Linked DNA regions of Euzebya rosea. Each later gene encodes a partner of the first gene's protein in a complex. Links are inferred from orthologs where the notes say so. Each region holds a gene or a part of one and is shown in the gene's direction. Other genes may lie near its edges. The genes, in order: secG and secY.

Region 1 (10,004 bases):
GATCCGGGCGCCCGACGACCGGCGGGCCACCGAGCTGTCGACGCTCGTGCCCGCCTCCGCTGTGGTCGGCGACCGGGTGGTCGTCAAGTCCGGCGATGCCGTCGCCGAGCTGCTGGCGTCCGTCGGCGCCCACCAGACCTTCCTCGCCTTCGACGGGGGCCGCATGCGACGGGAACTTCGGCGCAAGGTCACGCGGGCGGTCAACGCCGACCGGGCGAACCTGCGGCGCGCCACCGCGGCGGCCGGGGCGCACATCACCGCCATCGAGCAGCTGGTCGCGGCGCTCGGGTGGGACGGCCTGCCCGAGGACCTGGCCGATGTCGCGCTGGCCCGCGTCGCCAACCCCGAGGCATCCCTCACCGAGCTCGGCGAGCTGCTGGACCCGCCCGTCGGCAAGGCCACGGTCCACCGACGCCTGCAGCGGCTCATCGCCCTTGCCGAGGACGGCTGAACCGCCTGCCCTGCATCGCGACTGTCCGGCCGCCGGATGCTGACGACGCGACGGCTTGGGTTAGGCTCGCGCGGCACCGACGCCACCGTGCTTGAATATGTGGCGTCACACATCAAACACATCTCTCGAGGAGAGCGGGTACCCCAATGACCCTCAAGGTCGGCATCAACGGCTTCGGCCGCATCGGTCGCAACTTCCTTCGCGCCGCCAAGCAGGCCGGCGCCGACATCGACATCGTCGGTGTCAACGACCTGACCAGCAACGAGACCCTCGCCCACCTGCTGAAGTACGACAGCGTGCACGGCCGCTTCGACGGCACCGTCGAGGTCAGCGAGAACGGCCTGGTCATCGACGGCGACGAGATGCGGGTCTTCAGCGAGCGCAACCCGGGCGACCTGCCCTGGAAGGACCTCGGCGCCGAGATCGTCATCGAGTCCACCGGCCTGTTCACGGCCCGCGAGAAGGCCTCCGCACACCTCGAGGCCGGCGCCCGGAAGGTGATCATCTCCGCCCCGGCGAAGAACGAGGACGTCACGATCGTGATGGGCGTCAACCAGGACACCTACGACGCCGCCAGCCACCACATCATCTCCAACGCGTCCTGCACCACCAACTCGGTGGTGCCGATGGCGAAGGTCCTCGACGAGCAGTTCGGGATCGAGCGTGGCTTCATGACCACGATCCACGCCTACACCAACGACCAGGGCACCCAGGACGCGCCGCACTCCGACCTCCGCCGGGCCCGCGCCGCCGCGGTCAACATCATCCCGACCACCACCGGCGCTGCCAAGGCCGCCTCGCTCGCGCTGCCGCAGCTCGAGGGGCGCCTCGACGGCATGGCCGTCCGCGTCCCGGTGCCGGACGGGTCCCTGACCGACCTCGTCTGCACCCTGCGGGAGGACGTGACCGCCGAGCAGGTCAACGACGCGTTCAGGGCTGCCGCCGACGGCGACCTCAAGGGCATCCTCGAGTTCACCATGGACCCGATCGTGTCCTCCGACATCGTCGGCAACCCGCACTCCTGCATCCTCGACGGCGCCTCGACGTCCGCCATGGGCAACATGGTCAAGGTCCTCGGCTGGTACGACAACGAGTGGGGCTACTCCAACCGCCTCATCGACCTGACGACCTTCGTCGGCTCGTCGCTCTAGCACCCCACCGGACGGGAACCACATCACCGTGAGCCAGGTACCTGGCCTGGACCAGCTCGACGCCGCAGGGCGCACCGTGCTGGTCCGGGCCGATCTCAACGTCCCACTCGACGGCGGCCGCATCACCGACGAGCTGCGCATCACCGCCTCGCTGCCCACCATCAGGGCGCTCCGTGAGGCAGGCGCACGCGTCGTGCTGATGAGCCACCTCGGCCGGCCCAAGGGCCAGGTCGTCGACGAGCTCCGGCTCGGGCCGGTGTCCCAGCGGCTCTCCGAGCTGCTGGACATCGACGTCCGCTACGCCCGCGACACCGTTGGCGACGACGCCCGGGCCGCCGTGGAGAGCCTGGACGACGGTGGTGTCGCCCTGCTGGAGAACCTGCGGTTCGAGGCGGGGGAGACGGCCAACGACCCCGCCTTCGCCGACGCGCTGGCGTCCCTCGGGGACGCGTACGTCTCGGATGCGTTCGGTGCTGCCCACCGTGCGCACGCCTCCATCGTCGGCGTGCCCGAGCGGCTCGACGACGCCGTCGCCGGGCACCTGCTGCAGGCCGAGATCACCGCGCTGTCCAGGCTCCTGGACGCCCCCGCGACCCCGTTCACCGCCATCCTCGGCGGCTCGAAGGTCAGCGACAAGCTGAGCGTCATCGACAACCTGATGCCCCGCGTGGACGCGCTGGTCATCGGCGGGGCCATGTGCTTCACGTTCCTGGCGGCCACCGGCGGCGACGTCGGCGGGTCCCGGGTGGAGGAGGACATGATCGACACCGCCCGCGAGGTCCTGGAGAAGGCCGAGGCGCAGGGGGTCACCGTGCACCTGCCCACCGATGTGGTCGCTGCCGAGGCGTTCGCCGCCGACGCGGCCCACGAGGTCGTGTCCTCCACGGCGATCCCCGCAGGGTCCATGGGACTGGACATCGGCCCCGAGACCGTCGCGGAGTACGCGCACGTGGTGGCGTCGTCGCGCACGGTCCTGTGGAACGGCCCCATGGGCGTGTTCGAGTGGCCGCCCTTCGCCAGCGGGACCATGGGCGTCGCCGAGGCCATGGCCGACGTCGACGGATTCACCGTGATCGGCGGTGGCGACAGCGCCGCAGCCGTCCGCCAGATGGGCCTGGCCGACCGCATCGACCACGTCTCCACCGGCGGTGGCGCGTCGCTGGAGTTCCTGGAGGGCATCGACCTTCCCGGGGTCGCCGTCCTTCGGCGCGGCTGACCGACCACCACCCCACCACCATCCAGCAGAGGAATCCCCATGAGTCGCAAGCCCGTCATCGCCGGGAACTGGAAGATGAACCTCACCCACCTCGAGGGCATCCAGCTGGTCCAGAACCTCGCCTACCACCTCGACAAGGCGGACTTCGAGAAGGCCGACGTGGCGGTCATCCCACCGTTCACCTCGCTGCGGTCCATCCAGACCCTGATCGAGGGCGACCGGCTGGACCTGACGCTCGGCGCACAGTCGTGCCACCACGAGGCCAGCGGTGCCTACACCGGGGAGATCTCCCCGACCATGCTGTCGGCCCTCGGCTGCAGCTGGGTCATCGCCGGCCACTCGGAACGTCGCACCCTTTTCGGTGAGACCGACGAGGTCGTCAACGCCAAGGTGAAGGCCATCATCGCCGCGGAGATGACGCCGATCCTCTGCGTCGGCGAGACGCTGGAGCAGCGCGAGGTCGGCGAGGCCGAGGCGGTCATCCGCGGCCAGGTCACGGGCAGCCTCGCCGGGGTGTCCGCCGAGCAGGTCGCCGACCTGGTCATCGCCTACGAGCCGATCTGGGCCATCGGCACCGGCCGCACGGCCCTGCCGTCGGACGCCGACGGCGGCTGCGCCACCGTCCGCGAGACCGTCGCCGAGCTGCACGGCACCGAGACCGCCGAGGCCGTCCGAATCCAGTACGGCGGCTCGGTCAAGCCCGGCAACGTCGCCGAGCTCATGTCGCAGCCCAACATCGACGGCGCCCTGGTCGGCGGCGCGAGCCTGAACGCCGACGATTTCGCGGTTATCGCACGTTTCCATCGCTTGTAACGGTTGCCGGGGGTGCGACAGCGGTAGGATCAGGCGGACCACGACCGACACAGCCGGCCCTCCACGCAGGACCGACCGAGCCCTCCGCAACGGGGGAGGACGCCATGGCAAAGCGCAACAAGCAGCTGCAGGGCCTGCTGGGCCCCCTCGAGACCGACGTCATGGAAACGGTCTGGCGCCTCGGCGACGCGACCGTACGCGACGTCCACGAGGAGCTGCGCAACCGGCGTGACCTGGCCTACACCACCATCATGACCACGATGGCCCGGCTGGCGAGCAAGGGCCTGCTGGAACGCGACACCACGGGCCTGGCCCATCGCTACCGTCCGACGGTCAGCCGCGAGGTGTACGCCAAGTCGACGGTGACCTCCGTCGTCGACTGGCTCGTCCAGTCCTTCCCGGAACCGGCCATGAGCTACTTCGTCGAGAAGATCGACGACTCGGGTGACCCGGATGTACTCTCCGCGCTGCGGGCAAGCATCGACGCGCGACGTTCGGACGAGGACGATTGACCCGATGCCCCGCCGAGGGATGACCGGCAACCGGCATTGGGAGCGTTCGAACGCATGACAGATGGTGTCGTAGGGCTTCGCGACGTCACCGACGGACTGGGACTTCTGCTCAGCACCCAGTCGTTCGCGGCCCGCGCACTGATCGGGTCCCTGGTCGCCGCTGCGCTGGCTGCGGCCGCCGTCCGGCTCGGGTGGGTTCGGTCCAGCCGTGCCCGTCGCGGACTGGTGCTGGCCCCCATCGCCACGGCTGCGGCTGCCGCGGTCGCCAGCGCCGGGGATGCGTTCCTGCCGCCGCTCGTGGTCGCCACGACCGGCGCGGGGGAGTCCTGGGAGTTCTTCGGTCAGGAGTACCGCGTCCTCCAGCTGGAGTGGTTGCTGATCGCCTACGTGGCGGTCGCGTCGTTCCTGCTGCTGCGCAGGGGCCTGAGCCACCTCGCCATCCGCATGTACGTCCGCGGGGCCGTGCCGTGTGACGACCCGGCGGTGATCGCCAGCGTGCGACGGATGGCCTCCAAGCTGGGGCTGACGTCCCCGCCGCTGCTCCTGATCCCCGACTGTCCCGGCGGCGCCTTCACCACCGGCCTTCGACGCCCGGTCGTGTGCGTCGACCCGGACCTGGTCGACCAGCTCGACACCCGCGAGCTCGAGGGACTCCTGGCCCACGAGCTGGCGCACATCGCCCGCCGGGACGTCCCCCTGAACGTCACCATCGGTGTCATCCGGGACCTGACCTTCTTCGTCCCACCACTCCACCTCGCGGCCCGCTGGCTGCGGCAGGAGCAGGAACACGCGGCGGACGACCTCGCGTCGGACTCGACCGGCCGCCCTGCCGCGCTGGCCTCCTCGATCCTCAAGGTGTGGGAGGGCGCCTCTCGCCGGGGTGTGACCGTCGTGGCGTCGATGGCCTGCGCCACCATGGTCCCCGCCCCGCTGCCGGTACCTGCCGGCATGCCGGCACGCATCCTCCGCCAGGGTGGCCTCCGTGGCGGGGCCAAGCAGATCGCGGCTCGCGTCGTGCGCCTGATCGAGGGCGAGGCCCGTGCGTCGAGCACCCGCGAACGCGTGGAGATGGCCGCCCTCGCCGTGGTCCTCGGGGCGCTCACCGCGGTCACCGTCGTACTCCCCGCGCAGCTGGCCGACTCCTCGTTGCTGCTCGGCCAGTGGTCGCGCCCGGTGGCCCGCCCGGTGGAGTCCCCGGCACTGCAGACCTTCCGAACGCTCACCGTCGCCGAGACGACGGCGTTCGGGACCACCGTCGCCCGACCGGCGCGCGCAGCGACCTGCGAGGACTGCCTGACGGTGGAGTCGACCGCCGACTGGCGGCGTGGCGTTGCCCCTTCGGCCCCGGTGCGGACCGCGGGCTGGGCGCACGGTGGCTACGTGTGGGAGGACGGCAGCCCCGTCCTGGTCACCGCCCCGCGCGCGGAACCGCTCTGGGGTGTCGACGCCCGAACCACCCGCGTCGGCGTCTTCGTCGTCCGCTGACCCGGACGGGCGAGGGCCGTGTGGCCGGGCCGCGGACCGCTGCGAGGCGATCGGCCCGGTCGTGGGCTACCATCGTCGGTCGTTCACCGGATCGACCCTTCCGGGTCCGGCCGCCCTGTGCCGGACAGTCCCGAACCTGCGGAGCCCCCAAGTGCTGAACATCATTCTCACCGTGCTGCACGTGATCGTGTCGATCCTGCTGATCATGTTCATCCTCCTGAAGTCGGGCAAGGGCGGCGGGTTGTCGGACATGTTCGGTGGCGGCAGCATGTCCGGCGGGGGCGGTTCGACCATCGCGGAGAAGAACCTGGACCGCATCACCGTCCTCACCGCCGTCGTGTTCGCCGTCACGACGATGGCGCTGGCGCTGCGCCTGGTCTGACCGGTCGCCGTTCGACGGGGCCACGCAGCCCCTACGGGGTCCTGACCGGACTCCTCCTCCTCGCGCTGGTCGCGGGCGGCTGCACCCCGCCGGCACGGCAGGCCCCGCCGGCCCCGCTGCCGGCCGCACCCACCGCCTCGACCGGTCCGCCGGCCGTGGCGGGTGGAACCTTCAGGTGGGCGATCGGCGAGCCCACCAGCATCGTGCCCCCGATGGCGGGCACCAGGGACGACTTCGCCGTCGTCGACGCGCTCTTCGACTCCCTCACCTCCTCCGGCGTCGCCGGACGCGCTGTCCCGTCGGCCGCCACGGAGTGGTCGGCCAACGACGATGCGACGTCGTGGACGTTCCGGCTGCGACCGGGGGCCACCTTCCAGGACGGCACCCCCGTCACCGCGGAGGCGTTCGTCCGGGCCTGGACCACGCTGGTCACGTCGGGACCGATGCAGCACCTGCTGCGCGACGTGGTCGGGTACGACGCCGTGGCCAGCGGGACGGCGACGAGCCTGTCGGGGCTCCGCGTCACCGTGGAGGGCGACCTGCAGGTCGTCCTGTCCCGGCCCCGTGGTGACCTGCCGATACTCCTCGCCCACCCGTCCCTGGGCCCGGTGCAGCCGGTCGCCTCCGTGGCCGACCCGGCCGCCTACGCACTGCAGCCGGTCGGCAACGGCCCGTTCCGTGCCAGCGAACCGTGGGTGCACGACGAGTTCGTCCGCGCTGCACGGTGGGACGGCTGGGCCAACGGCAGCCGCCCGGAGGACGGCATCGGCGAGGTCGTCTTCCGCATCGCCGACCTCGACACGAACTTCCTCGCGTTCAGGCAGGGACGGCGCGACCTGGCGCAGGTGCCACCGGAAGCGCTGGAGCTGGCGGCCACGGAGTATCCCGCCACGCCCGGCAGCTACACCGGCCCCGGGCTCGTCATCGGCTCGACACCCGAGACCTACCTGCTGGCCATCGACCGGTCGGTGGAGCCCTACGACGACGTGGAGGTCAGGGAGGCCGCAAGCCTCTTCCTGGACCGGCAGCGGATCGCCTCGGAGAACGACGGTGGCAACCTCGACCCGGCCACGTCCCTGCTGCCGCCCACGATCTCCCGCCTGTCGGCCGGCATGTGCGAGCTGTGCACCTTCAACCCGTCGGGTGGGGCCGATCGGCTGGCCGACGCAGGGGTGCCGGGGTTGACCCTCGCGTTCAACGCCGAGGGGGGCCACGAGCGGATCCGAGACGTCCTGCGCGAGGCGCTCAGCGACCGTGGCTACACCCTCGTGTCCAACTGGCGGGGGCCCGCACCGACCCTCACCGAGTACCTGGACCGCCTGGCCGCCGGTGGGGTCGGGATGTTCCGGTTGCCACTGACGGCCGACGTGCCGTCGTCGCTGGACATCCTGTACCCGTTGCTGCACTCCTCGCAGACCCCGGACCGTGGCGGCCTGAACTACATGCGCTACCGGGACCCGCAGGTCGATGCCCTCCTCGACCAAGCCGCGAGGATCGTCGATGTCGAGCAGCGAGAGGCGTTGCTCCGCCGGGTCGAGGAGATCGTGGTCAACCGCGACCACGTCGTCGTGCCCGTCGTCACCTCCCGCCTGGCCATGGTCGTCGGCGAGGACGTCACCGGCGTCCGGGTCGATCCGTTCGGTGGCGTCGACCTGACCGCCGTCCGGGTGACCTGACCGACGGGCTCGGGACCGGTCACCGTTGGGGACAGGCACCGCTCACGAGCGGTCGAGGCTGGCCCAGTCGAGCAGTCCACGACCGTCCACCTCCACGGTGACGTCCCCGTCCATGGCGACGCCAACCGTGGAGAACCACAGGGGGACGAGCGGCATGTCGTCCAGCACCTGCTGCTCGACCACGCCGTAGGCCTCCAGCGCGCGCTCGAGGTCACGTTCGAGGTCGGCGGCAGCGAGGGCGTCGGCCACGCCCTCGGCCCGGTATCGGAAGTCGTTGGCCGACCCTCGCGGGCCGAAGAGCGGCTCCAGCAGGCGGGAGGGGGAAGGGGTGTCCGCGGCCCACGTCAGGCGGAAGGGGCCGGGTACCTCGGCCTCGGCCAGCCGGCCGAGCAGGTCCTCCGCCGGGAGCGTGGCCAGCTGGATGTCGTCGACCCCGAGCACGGTTGACCAGGCCCCGGCGACGGCGTCGATGACGGCGTCGTGACCGGCGTCGGCGACGAACCAGATCGACAGGGGGCCCACGGGTGGCGCCCACAGCGCCGCTGCCCGTGCGGGGTCGTGGGCACACGCCATGCAGACGGGTCCGTCGGACCGGGCCATGCCGGGGCCGAGCAGCCGGTCGGCGGGAACGGCGGCACCCTCCGGCAGCAGGTCCACCAGCGCATCACGGTCGATGGCCTGGGCGAGCGCCACCCGCACGTCGGGGTCGGCGAAGCGGGGATCGGTCAGCGGGAAGCCGAGGTAGGCCAGCTGCCGCCCCGGCGCCCGCAGCACCCGGTCGCGCTCGGCGTCGCCGGGCAGCTCCAGCACGCCGTCGGGGACGACCACGACCTGCTGCTCGACCGACGGCTCGTCGGTCCTGACGGCCAGCAGCCGGCCGGTGGCGGGCGCCCCAGCCGGATGGTCGGGCACGGCGTCGAGGAGGAGCGTGTCGCCCTCGCGACCCGCAAGGCGGTACACGCCGTTGCCGATCGGTGCCTCGGCGAACCGGGCCGGATCCGCCAGGGCCATCGGTGGGAGGGGAAGGAATGCGTCGTCGGCCAGCAGCGCCGGCAGCTGCCCGTACGGTGCGGCCAGGGCGAAGGAGAGGGTCGTCTTGTCCCGCACCCGGATGTCGGTGATGGTCGAGACGATCGGCAGGCCGGCATCGATGGCGGCCTGCCAGCCCCTCGCCACGTCCTCGGCGACGACGGGGCTGCCGTCGTGCCACGTCCACCCCTCCTTGACCCCGAGGTCCCAGCGACGAAGGTCCTCGCTGGACACCGACTCCAGCAGCGCCCCGGGCACGTCGGGGCCCCAGGTCGGAAGGCGGCTCTCGGGGTCGACCACCACCAGTGGCGAGAACAACGCGGCGGTCAGCTGACGGTTGGCCCGGTGCGGATGCAGGGTGGGGGAGGGGCCGACCCAGACGGCCAGGTCCAGCGGGTCCTTGGAGGACACGGCCGCGGGTTCCCTGGCCAGCGTCGTGCTGCACGCGGTGGCAGCCAGGAGCAGCACCAGGGCCACCCCGAGGCGCCGACGTCGACGTTCTCGCCTCGCACGGCCCCCGTGCGGCATCAGGCCTGCTCGAGGTCGGCGGCGCGGGTCTCGGCCATGAACCGGGCCTGGCTGGCGACCGCGTCGAGGTCGGGCGGGGTCTCCCAGGTGCCGTCGGCCCGCAGCCGCCAGCCCTGACGGGTGTCCTCCCACGTGACGTCGAGGATGCGGCGCAGCTCGGCGGCGAGGTCCTCGTCCTCGATGGGCACCATGGCCTCCACCCGACGGTCGAGGTTCCTCGGCAGCCAGTCCGCCGAGCCGATCCACATGTCCCGGCCGAACTGGAGGATGCGTTCGTGCTCCAGCAGCCGGCCCAGGACCGACATGACCCGGATCCGGTCGGAGACCCCCGGGATGCCCGGGCGGATGCCGCAGATACCACGCACGATCAGGTCGACGGTCGCGCCTGCCCGGCTCGCGGCGTACAGCTCGCGGATGAGGCTGCGATCCGACAGGGAGTTGAGCTTGACGCGGATCAGGCCCTCGGTGCCCAGCGCGGCCTGTTCCCGGATGAGCTCGGTGACCCGGTCGCGCAGCGAGACCGGTGCGACCATGAGCTGTCGGTAGCGGTCGTGCCGGGCGTAGCCGGTCAGGTAGTTGAACAGCTGCGTGACGTCCTCGGCGATGTCGGCGTCGGCGGTGAGCAGCCCGAGGTCGGTGTACAGCTTGGCGGTGCCCGGGTGGTAGTTGCCGGTACCGATGTGGACGTATCGACGGATGCCCTCGGCCTCCCGACGGACGACCAGCACGGTCTTGCAGTGGGTCTTCAGCCCCACGAGCCC
Region 2 (9,915 bases), on another replicon or contig:
GCGGCCCGCAAGGTCCGTGACGGGATCGTCGTGTCCGACAAGATGGACAAGACCGTCGTCGTCCTGGTCGAGCGTCGCGTGAAGCACCCCAAGTACCACAAGACGGTCACCAAGTCGAAGCGCATCAAGGCGCACGACGAGACCAACGACGCCGGCATCGGCGACCGCGTTCGCATCGTCGAGACCCGCCCGCTGTCCAAGGACAAGCGGTTCCGCGTGGCCTCGATCCTCGAGCGCGCCAAGTAGTCAAGCAAGGGGGCCAGGTGCACGAACCCGTGCACCTCGCCGTTCCCCCGGCCCCGATGGGGTCACCACCTAGTCCCCTCGACGGGCAGAGCACTCCCTCAGGAGAAGACCAATGATTCAGCAGGAGTCCCGCCTCCGCGTCGCCGACAACTCCGGCGCGCGTGAGGTGCTGTGCATCCGCGTGCTGGGCGGGTCCGGTCGGCGCTACGCCGGCGTGGGCGACGTGATCGTCGCGACCGTCAAGCACGCGATCCCGCAGGCCAACGTCAAGAAGGGTGATGTGGTGAAGGCCGTCGTGGTCCGCACCGCCAAGGAGCGTCGTCGCAAGGACGGCTCCTACATCCGGTTCGACGACAACGCGTGCGTGATCATCGACAACAACAACAACCCGCGAGGCACCCGCATCTTCGGCCCGGTCGGCCGTGAGCTGCGCGACCGCAAGTTCATGCGGATCGTCTCCCTCGCCCCGGAGGTGCTGTAGCCATGATGCGGATCAAGCGCAACGACGAGGTCGTCGTGATCGCCGGCAAGGACAAGGGCAAGACCGGCCGCGTCGTCAACGTCTACCCCAAGCGTGACAAGGTCATGGTCGAGGGCGTCAACATCGCCACCCGGCACCGTGCGGTCTCCATGAGCAACCGCGGCGCCCGCGAGGGCGGCATCGAGCACGTCGAGATGCCCATCCAGGCCTCCAACGTCATGCCGATCTGCCCCGAGTGCAACGAGCCGACCCGTGTCGGATCGACCTGGGTGGACGGCGTCAAGTACCGGCAGTGCCGCAAGTGCGAAAGCGAGTTCGAGTAATGAGCGCCGAAGACACCACCGAGCAGCAGATCGCGGACCTGCCCTCAGAGCAGGACCCGACGGTGGACGAGTCCACCGCGGCTCCGGTCGAGGGCGACACCTACGTCCCGCGCCTGAAGGCCCTGTACAACGACACCATCAAGGGTGAGCTCACCGAGCAGCTCAACATCTCCAACGTCATGGAGATCCCCAAGCTGGTCAAGATCGTGGTCAACGTCGGCGTCGGCGAGTCCGTCGGTGACTCCAAGGTCATCGAGCGTGTCATGGGCGACCTGACCCAGATCACCGGTCAGAAGCCCCAGGTCCGCCTGGCCCGCAAGTCCATCGCGACGTTCAAGCTCCGTGAGGGCATGGCCGTCGGTGCACGCGTCACCCTCCGCGGTGAGCGCATGTGGGACTTCCTGGACCGCCTGCTGACCCTGGCCCTGCCCCGCATCCGTGACTTCCGCGGCCTGCCGGCGAAGTTCGACGGTGCCGGCAACTACACGCTGGGCGTCACCGAGCAGCTGATCTTCCCGGAGATCGACTACGACAAGATCGACGCCATCCGCGGCATGGACATCACGTTCGTGACGAGCGCCAAGGACGACGAGGGCGGCCGTGCGCTGCTCGACGCGTTCGGGTTCCCGTTCAAGCGTGCCGAGGGCGAACCGGCTCCCGAGCCGCTGCAGCGCCTGCAGTCCGTCTAGCACCATTCTCATCCGGCCCGACACCCGGGCCACCACCCACGAAGGGAAGTACCGGGCCTTCGCCACCAGCGACAGGTCCCGGCAACCCCCAAGGAGCGCATCACCACAATGACGATGACCGACCCGGTGGCCGACATGCTCACGCGGATCCGGAACGCCAACATGGCGTACACGGAGCTGCTGGAGATGCCGTCCAGCAACCTCAAGGCCAACATCGCGGAGATCCTCAAGCAGGAGGGTTACATCCGCGACTTCCTGGTCGAGCCCACCACCCCCCAGGCCACCCTCAAGGTGGCACTGAAGTTCACCAAGGACCGCGAGCGCGTCCTGACGGGCATTCGCCGCATCTCCAAGCCGGGGCTGCGCGTGTACGCCAAGGCCGAGGAGCTGCCCCGCGTGCTGGGCGGCCTCGGTGTGGCGATCGTGTCCACGTCCAAGGGCCTGCTGACCGACCGAGACGCCCGCAAGGCCGGCGTCGGTGGCGAGATCCTCGCCTACGTCTGGTAGCGGAAGGAACACGACCATGAGTCGCATCGGCAAGAACCCAGTCGAGATCCCCAGCGGGGTCGACGTCAGCATGACCGCTGACCAGATCACCGTGAAGGGACCCAAGGGCACCCTGACCCAGACCCTCAACCCCGGCATCGACGTCAACGTCGAGGACGGGCAGGTCGTCGTCAGCCGTCCCAACGAGACCCGCGAGGCCCGTGAGCTCCACGGCCTGTACCGCACCCTGGTCGCCAACATGGTGATCGGCGTCACCGACGGCTTCGCCAAGAAGCTGGAGATCGTCGGCGTCGGTTACCGCGCTGCCGCCCAGGGCAAGGGCCTGAAGCTGCAGCTCGGCTTCTCCCACGACGTCGTCATCGACGGCATCGACGGCATCGAGTTCGAGGTTCCCTCGCAGACCGAGATCGTCGTCAAGGGCATCAACAAGCAGCAGGTCGGCCAGGTGGCCGCCAACATCCGCAAGCTGCGGCCGCCGGAGCCCTACAAGGGCAAGGGCGTCAAGTACGCCGACGAGACGATCCTCCGCAAGGCCGGAAAGGCTGCTGGTTAGCAATGGCAAAGACTGACGCACGACGCGCCGGCCGCGACCGTCGCCACTTCCGCCTTCGCAAGAAGGTGCGTGGTGACGCCGCTCGTCCCCGGCTCGCTGTCTACCGCTCCAACACCCACATCTACGCCCAGGTCATCGACGACCGCGCCGGTGCCACGCTGGCCGCCGCGTCGTCCGCCGAGGCATCCTTCGCCCCCGAGGGCGACGGCAAGATCGGCGCCGCCAAGGCCGTCGGCAAGCTCGTCGCCGAGCGCGCCAAGGACGCCGGCGTCGACAAGGTCGTGTTCGACCGTGGCGGCAACCGCTACCAGGGCCGCGTTGCGGCACTGGCCGACTCAGCCCGCGAAGCCGGGCTGGAGTTCTAGGAGTACTGACATGGCATACGCACCCCCGAACAACCCGCGCGGTGGCGGCCCCGGTGGCCGTGGTGGCCGCGGCGGTCGTGACGGTGGCCGTGGCGGCCGCGGTGGCCGTGGTGGCCGCCAGGAAGAGAAGAGCCCCTACGAGGAGAAGGTCGTCGCGATCAACCGCGTCGCCAAGGTCGTCAAGGGTGGCCGTCGGTTCTCCTTCACCGCCCTCGTCGTCGTCGGTGACATGAACGGCACCGTCGGCGTGGGTTACGGCAAGGCCAAGGAGGTCCCCGCCGCGATCCAGAAGGGCGTGGAGATCGCGAAGAAGAACTTCTTCCAGGTCCCCATGATCCAGAAGACGATCGTGCACCCCATCATCGGCGTCCACGGCGCCGGCCGGGTCGTCCTCAAGCCCGCCGCTCCCGGTACCGGTGTCATCGCCGGTGGTCCGGTCCGCGCGGTCCTCGAGGCTGCCGGGATCACCGACGTGCTGGCCAAGTCGCTTGGCACCCCCAACGCGATCAACGTCGTGCACGCCACCGTGAACGGCCTGCAGAACCTCAAGCGTCCCCAGGACGTCGCGACCAACCGCGGCCTGGAGATGGAAGAGTTCATGCCGCCGAAGATGTACGCCAACATGACCGGGAAGGGCTAGGGCCATGGCGCTGCAGATCACCCAGAGGCGCAGCACCAACGGTGCGCAGGCGAACCAGATTCGCACCCTGCACTCCCTTGGCCTCAAGCGCATCCGTCAGACCGTCGTCGTTCCCGACCGTCCCGAGATCCGGGGGATGGCCCACAAGGTCACCCACCTGATCACCGTGGAAGAGGTGTCCGACGAGCTGCTGCCGAACGGCGGCAAGTCCAAGTACCGCGATCGCGGCCAGGGCCCCATCACCTCCCAGAAGGTGACCCTTGCCAACGCTGACGCGGTCGACCCCGACGGCACCGTCGACGAGGACGCCCTCGCCGACACCGCCGACGAGGAGGAGTGACCTCGTGAAGATCCATGACCTCAAGCCCGCTGCCGGCTCCACCAAGCGCAAGACCCGCAAGGGTCGCGGTGAGGCGGCTGGCAAGGGCAAGACCGCCGGCCGCGGTACCAAGGGCACCGGCGCCCGCAAGAACGTCCCCCTCGGGTTCGAGGGTGGCCAGATGCCCCTGCAGCGTCGTCTGCCGAAGCTGCCGGGCTTCAACCCGCGCAACCGGGTCGCCTACCAGGGGATCAACGTGTCCCAGCTGGACGCCCACTTCGCCGACGGTGACGTCGTCACCCCGGTCGAGCTGGCCGACAAGGGCCTGATCCGCAAGCCCAGCGAGCGGGTCAAGATCCTCGGCGACGGCGACCTCACCACCAAGCTGACCGTCAGGGCCCAGGGCTTCTCGAAGTCCGCAGAGGCCAAGATCACCGAGGCAGGCGGCTCCGTCGAGCGCCTGGCCCGCGTGCTCTCCGGCACGGCCGACCAGCCTGCCGACGAGGCCAGCACCACCGAGTAACCTCACGACCGCTCCTCCGCACTCGCGGGGGAGCGTTTCGTGTCAGCATGGGGGGCCGCGCCTCGACGACATCGTCATCGATGTCCGGGGAACGCCCTGCCGGCCACAGGAGAACGCATGTTCCGCGCATTCGCGAACGCCTTCAAGATCCCCGATCTGCGGGGCAAGATCCTCTTCACCCTGGGGATCATCGCCGTGTACCGCCTGGGTTCGGTCATCCCGATCCCGGGCGTTGACTACTCGGTGCTCAACAACATCCTCGACCAGGCCGAAGCCAGCGGCGTCGCCCAGCTGCTGAACCTCTTCAGCGGTGGGGCCCTGACCCAGCTGGCCGTCTTCGCGCTCGGGATCATGCCGTACATCACGGCGTCGATCATCATGCAGCTGCTTGCGGTGGTGATCCCGAAGCTCGAGGAGTGGCAGAAGGAAGGCGCCACCGGCACGGCGCGGATCACGCAGATCACGCGCTACGTCACCGTCGTCCTGGCCGTCCTGCAGTCGACGGGCCTGATCGTGCTGATCCAGTCCGGTCAGCTGTTCGGCAACGCCGGCATCGACACCAGCGCGCTGATCCCCGACGACTCGGTGCCCAAGCGCGCCCTGATGATCCTGACCCTCACCGCGGGTACGGCCTTCATCATGTGGCTGGGCGAGCTGATCACCCAGCGCGGTATCGGCAACGGCATGTCGATCATCATCTTCGCGGCGATCATCGCGGCGCTGCCCGGCCAGTTCTCGGCCATCTACCAGCAGTCGCTGCCGCTGTTCATCGCCTTCGTGATCGTCGGCCTGATCCTCATCGTGGGCGTGGTCTACGTCGAGCAGGGCCAGCGCCGCATCCCGGTGCAGTACGCCAAGCGGCAGGTCGGTCGTCGCCAGTACGGCGGCCAGCAGACCTACATCCCGCTCAAGGTCAACCAGTCCGGCGTGATCCCGATCATCTTCGCCTCGTCGCTGCTGTACCTGCCGACGCTGGCGGCCTCGATCGTCAACAACGACGCGCTGACGAACTTCACCAACCGGTACTTCCAGTCCGGCGCCCACCCCGTGTACATCATCACGTACCTGGCGCTGACCATCTTCTTCGCGTTCTTCTACACGGCCATCACGTTCAACCCGATCGACGTGGCCGACAACATGAAGAAGTACGGCGGCTTCATCCCCGGCATCCGTCCGGGCCGGCCGACCGCGGAGTACCTGGACCGCGTGCTGACCCGCATCACCCTGCCGGGTTCGCTGTACCTGGGTGCCCTGGCCATCCTCCCGCTGGTCGTGCTGAGCTTCGGCGACGCGCTGTTCCCGCTGGGCGGCGCCACCCTCCTCATCGTGGTGGGTGTGGGCCTGGAGACCATGAAGCAGCTCGAGTCCCAGCTCATGCAGCGCCACTACGAGGGCTTCATCCGCGGCTAGCCCGAGAACCCTGTCGAACGCACACACCCCTGGTGTGTGCGTTCGTCGTTGTCGGGGTCCGTCGGGGTCGGTGTGGCCTGTCTGGTGGCGGGTGCGCGCGGGCGTGGGGTGCGTCGGGTGCGTGGCTGCGGCGTGTGCGGCGAGTGCGCGCGGGCGTGGCTGCGGTGCGGCGGTGGGTGCGCGCGGGCGTGGGGTCGACCGCGGCCCGAGGGGCCGGGGGCAGCGGCGTGTGGCATGGCCGCCCGCGGGGGAGGGGGATCGCACACGGGGCAGGCCGACGTGTGGCATTGACTCCTCCCAGGGGTGGGGACCGCACACGACGGGGCAGGGCGTGTGCGATGCCCGGCGCTGCGGGGTGGTCATCGCACACGGCAACGGGTTCACCGTGCGGCGGCGGGTGCGTCGGGCCCGGGCCACACCGTGCGGCGGGTGCGTGGGTCCACCGCGGGCCGAGGGGCCGGGGGCAGCGGCGTGTGGCATGGCCGCCCGCGGGGGAGGGGGATCGCGCACGGGGGAGCCCGATGTGTGGCATTGACTCCTCCCAGGGGTGGGGACCGCCCACGACGCCCCGGGGCGTGTGCCATGCGCGGCCCCGGAGGGAGGGCATCGCACACGTCCAACAGGGGCCGGGCCGTTTCGCCCGCTGGGCGTACCGGCCGGTAGGCTCGTCGGAACTATCGCGACGCCACACGAGGAGACGGACGCTTGAGACTGGTACTGCTGGGACCGCCTGGGGCGGGCAAGGGGACCCAATCGGCGATGATCTCGGAGACCTTCGCGATCCCGCACATCTCCACGGGCGACATCTTCCGTGCCAACGTCAAGGGCGAGACGCCGCTGGGCAAGGAGGCCAAGGGGTACATGGACAAGGGCGAGCTCGTGCCCGACTCCGTGACCAACCGCATGGTCGCCGACCGCCTGCGCCAGCCCGACGCCGAGAAGGGGTTCCTCCTCGACGGCTATCCCCGCAACGTCGCCCAGGCCCACACCCTCAACGGGATGCTGGCCATGCTCGACGAGACGCTCGACACCGTCCTGCACTTCTCCGTGCCCGACGACGAGCTCGAGGCGCGCATCGCCAAGCGGCAGTCGGAGGAGGGGCGCGCCGACGACGACGCAGCCGTCTTCCAGCGTCGCATGCGTGAGTACCGCGCCCAGACCGAGGACCTGATCCCGTTCTACCGCGAGGTCGGCATGCTGGTCGACGTCGACGCGGTCGGCTCCATCGACGAGGTCCAGGAACGCGTCCTGACCGCCTGCCGCCAGGCCTCGACCGCCTGAGAGCCTCCGGGCAGGGGGAGTGGTGACGGCCGCACGCCCGGGGAACGTCGGCTCGGAGAGTCGGCCAGCAGGCATCGTGACCGACCTCGACGGCACGTTGTGGCACGGCGACGGCGAGGTCCATCCGGCGACGCTCGAGGCCGTGGCGGAACTGCGGCGTCGCGACGTCCCGTTGCTCATCGCGACCGGCCGCCGGGGCACGGTCGCCACCGAGCGGTTGGCCCGTCACGACCTGCTCGGCCCCGCGGTCCTGCTCGCCGGGGCGGTGGGCGCTGATCTGCACACCGGCCACGAGTGGCATCGGCAGGCGTTCTCCGTCGAGGCCGGCCGCCGCGTCCTGGACGCGTTCCTCGTCGAGGGGCTGTCACCGGTGGTGCACGTCTCCTCCGCCGAGGTCGACGCGGTGATCGCGCCGGAATGCCCCACCAGCGACGTGCACCGGGCCCAGTTCGACATGACGACGGTGCCGACGGACCCGCACGTGCCCGTCGAGGCGGGTGTGGCGGTGGGGTTCGCCCTGCTCGGCCTGCCGGACCGGCTGGCCCCGGCGGCCCATCGGGTGGCGGCCGCGATCACCCGCGACGCCACGGTGACGTGCGGGCTCGACATCACCTTCGGCGGCACCACGATGCTGGCCGCGCCGCACGGCGTGACCAAGGTCACGGGCATCCAGCGGTGGGCTGCCGTCCACGGGTTGTCGGCAGCGGACCTGCTCGTCGTCGGCGACGGGGAGAACGATCTGGACATGCTGGCCTGGGCAGGGCACGCCGTGGCGGTGGAGGGCAGCGTCGCCCATGCCGCAGGGTTCGACCAGGTCATCGCCCCACCGGAGCGCGGCGGGTGGGCCTCGTTGCTGGACCTGCTGGGCTGATTCGGCGCACCGATCAGCGGGCGCTGCGCCCGTGAACGCCCCACGTGCGGCGCGTACCCTCCTCCCCATGATCATCCGCAAGTCCCCAGCCGAGATCGAGATCATGGCCCGCTCGGGCAAGATCATCGCCGACATGCACGAGCTGGTCGCCGAGGCCGTCCGGCCCGGCGTCTCCACCGGCGAGCTCGACCGCCTGGCCGAGGACTACGTCCGCAGGCAGAACGCCGTCCCCGCCTTCCTCGGCTACGGCGGCAGCGGGTCCCGTATCCCGTTCCCCGCCACGCTCTGCGCGTCGGTCAACGACGAGATCGTGCACGGCATCCCCTCCCCCGACACCGTCCTGCAGGAGGGCGACCTGATCAAGATCGACGCCGGCTGCGTGCTGGAGGGCTACTACTCCGACTCGGCGGCCACCTGGATCGTCGGCGGTGAGGACACGGTGGCTCCCGAGGTCGCCCGCCTGGTCCGGACCACCCGCGAAGGGTTGTGGGCCGGACTGATGGAGGCCAGGCCCAAGCAGCGGGTCGGCGACATCTCCGCCGCCGTCGAGGCCGTCGGACAGCGCGAGGGCTACGGCATCGTGCAGGAGTACGTGGGCCACGGGGTCGGTCGTGCCCTCCACGAGGACCCCCAGGTGCCCAACCACGGCCGCGCCGGTCGTGGGCCCAAGCTGGCCAACGGGCTGGTCCTCGCGGTGGAGCCGATGTTCAACCTGGGCACGGAGGAAACCGAGACCCTCGAGGACGAGTGGACCGTGGTCACCGCCGACGGCGCGCTGTCGGCCCACTGGGAGCACACCGTGGCCATCACCCCCGACGGGCCCTGGGTACTGACGGCACGCTCCGACGAACCCGCCCGACCGCTGGAGGACCCCTCCCGCGTCCCCGTTCCCCTGGCGGGCTGACCCTCCTGTCCACGGGTCGGTCACCGGCGCGTCCAGGTGATCCCCGAGGCCGGCTGAGGGGTACAATCGCCGGTCGGTGGTGGCCGCCAGGCGGGGGTGTCCCCCTGCCCCCGCCGCCGGAAGGGTCGACCCGTGATGTCGTCTTCTCGCGTCTCCTCGGAGGCGGTCGCATCCGATGACGCGTCCGTACGCGCTCGTCAACGCGCGCTCGCCCTGGCAGCGCTCGGCATCGTCTTCGGCGACATCGGCACCTCGCCGCTGTACGCCTTCCGTGAGGCGCTGGCACCCGACCGCGGGCTGACCGTCGACCCGGGCACGGTGATCGGCGCCGCGTCGGTGGTCATCTGGGCGCTCCTGCTGGTCATCGCGGTGAAGTACCTGATGGTCGTCATGCGAGCCGACGCACACGGGGAGGGCGGCATCCTCGCCCTGACCTCGCTGCTGGGCGATGCCCGGGGCCGTCGGCGGGGCCTGGTGCTGCTCGGCCTGTTCGGCACGGCGCTGCTGTACGGCGACGGCGCCATCACCCCGGCCATCTCCGTCCTCAGCGCCGTCGAGGGACTGGAGATCGTCACCGACGCGCTGCAACCGGCGGTGCTGCCAGTCGCGATCGGCATCCTCGTCGCGCTGTTCTCCGTGCAGTACCGGGGCACGGCCGCCCTCGGGGCCGTCTTCGGCCGCGTGATGCTCGTGTGGTTCGCCGTGCTGGCGGTCACCGGCCTGTCGGCGATCGTCGGTCGGCCCGAGGTCCTGCGCGCCTTCAACCCGATCCACGCCATCGAGTACCTGACCACCAACGGCAT

What was found.
Region 2: the proteins of secG (region 1) and secY are in contact, whole or in part, in a crystal structure (PDB 5AWW), measured with the Thermus thermophilus proteins. The link is inferred for Euzebya rosea from one-to-one orthologs. Residues at the interface, in WP_223903268.1 of Thermus thermophilus: Tyr5, Ile9, Tyr12, Leu13, Ala16, Leu19, Val20, Val23, Leu24, Gln26, Glu27, Pro28, Gln30, Gly31, Ala32, Asp34, Leu35, Met36, Gly37, Gly38, Ser39, Ala40, Asp41, Leu42, Phe43, Ala45, Arg46, Val48, Tyr53, Thr56; in WP_096411648.1 of Thermus thermophilus: Leu14, Gln16, Arg17, Phe20, Ile34, Pro35, Pro37, Ile72, Arg108, Arg109, Asn112, Gln113, Arg116, Ile117, Ile120, Pro145, Gly146, Trp147, Phe152, Phe155, Val156, Val159, Thr160, Val162, Ala163, Gly164, Ala166, Leu167, Trp170, Glu173.

Annotation. Positions count from the first base shown.
Region 1 is NZ_PGDQ01000004.1:437,749-447,752, forward strand. What follows is about bases 4,481-7,394. They hold secG (preprotein translocase subunit SecG), read left to right. Parts: upstream 4,481-5,779; coding sequence 5,780-6,010; downstream 6,011-7,394. Other genes in these bases: CUC05_RS07195 (M56 family metallopeptidase), read left to right, coding at 4,481-5,628; CUC05_RS07205 (ABC transporter substrate-binding protein), read left to right, coding at 6,223-7,394. Also shown: DNA-binding protein WhiA, read left to right, coding at 1-451; gap (type I glyceraldehyde-3-phosphate dehydrogenase), read left to right, coding at 598-1,602; CUC05_RS07180 (phosphoglycerate kinase), read left to right, coding at 1,631-2,818; tpiA (triose-phosphate isomerase), read left to right, coding at 2,858-3,631; CUC05_RS07190 (BlaI/MecI/CopY family transcriptional regulator), read left to right, coding at 3,736-4,143; more of CUC05_RS07195, read left to right, coding at 4,198-4,480; more of CUC05_RS07205, read left to right, coding at 7,395-7,686; CUC05_RS07210 (ABC transporter substrate-binding protein), read right to left, coding at 7,729-9,183; ppk1 (polyphosphate kinase 1), read right to left, coding at 9,243-10,004. UniProt on the Bacillus subtilis protein: Involved in protein export. Participates in an early event of protein translocation.
Region 2 is NZ_PGDQ01000006.1:54,830-64,744, forward strand. Bases 4,085-6,909 are described here. They hold secY (preprotein translocase subunit SecY), read left to right. Parts: upstream 4,085-4,763; coding sequence 4,764-6,056; downstream 6,057-6,909. Other genes in these bases: rpmD (50S ribosomal protein L30), read left to right, coding at 4,085-4,144; rplO (50S ribosomal protein L15), read left to right, coding at 4,149-4,646; CUC05_RS09395 (adenylate kinase), read left to right, coding at 6,768-6,909. Also shown: rpsQ (30S ribosomal protein S17), read left to right, coding at 1-246; rplN (50S ribosomal protein L14), read left to right, coding at 359-727; rplX (50S ribosomal protein L24), read left to right, coding at 730-1,050; rplE (50S ribosomal protein L5), read left to right, coding at 1,050-1,739; rpsH (30S ribosomal protein S8), read left to right, coding at 1,848-2,246; rplF (50S ribosomal protein L6), read left to right, coding at 2,263-2,799; rplR (50S ribosomal protein L18), read left to right, coding at 2,802-3,164; rpsE (30S ribosomal protein S5), read left to right, coding at 3,175-3,804; more of rpmD, read left to right, coding at 3,809-4,084; more of CUC05_RS09395, read left to right, coding at 6,910-7,337; CUC05_RS09400 (HAD family hydrolase), read left to right, coding at 7,414-8,208; map (type I methionyl aminopeptidase), read left to right, coding at 8,276-9,112; CUC05_RS09410 (potassium transporter Kup), read left to right, coding at 9,248-9,915. UniProt on the Bacillus subtilis protein: The central subunit of the protein translocation channel SecYEG. Consists of two halves formed by TMs 1-5 and 6-10.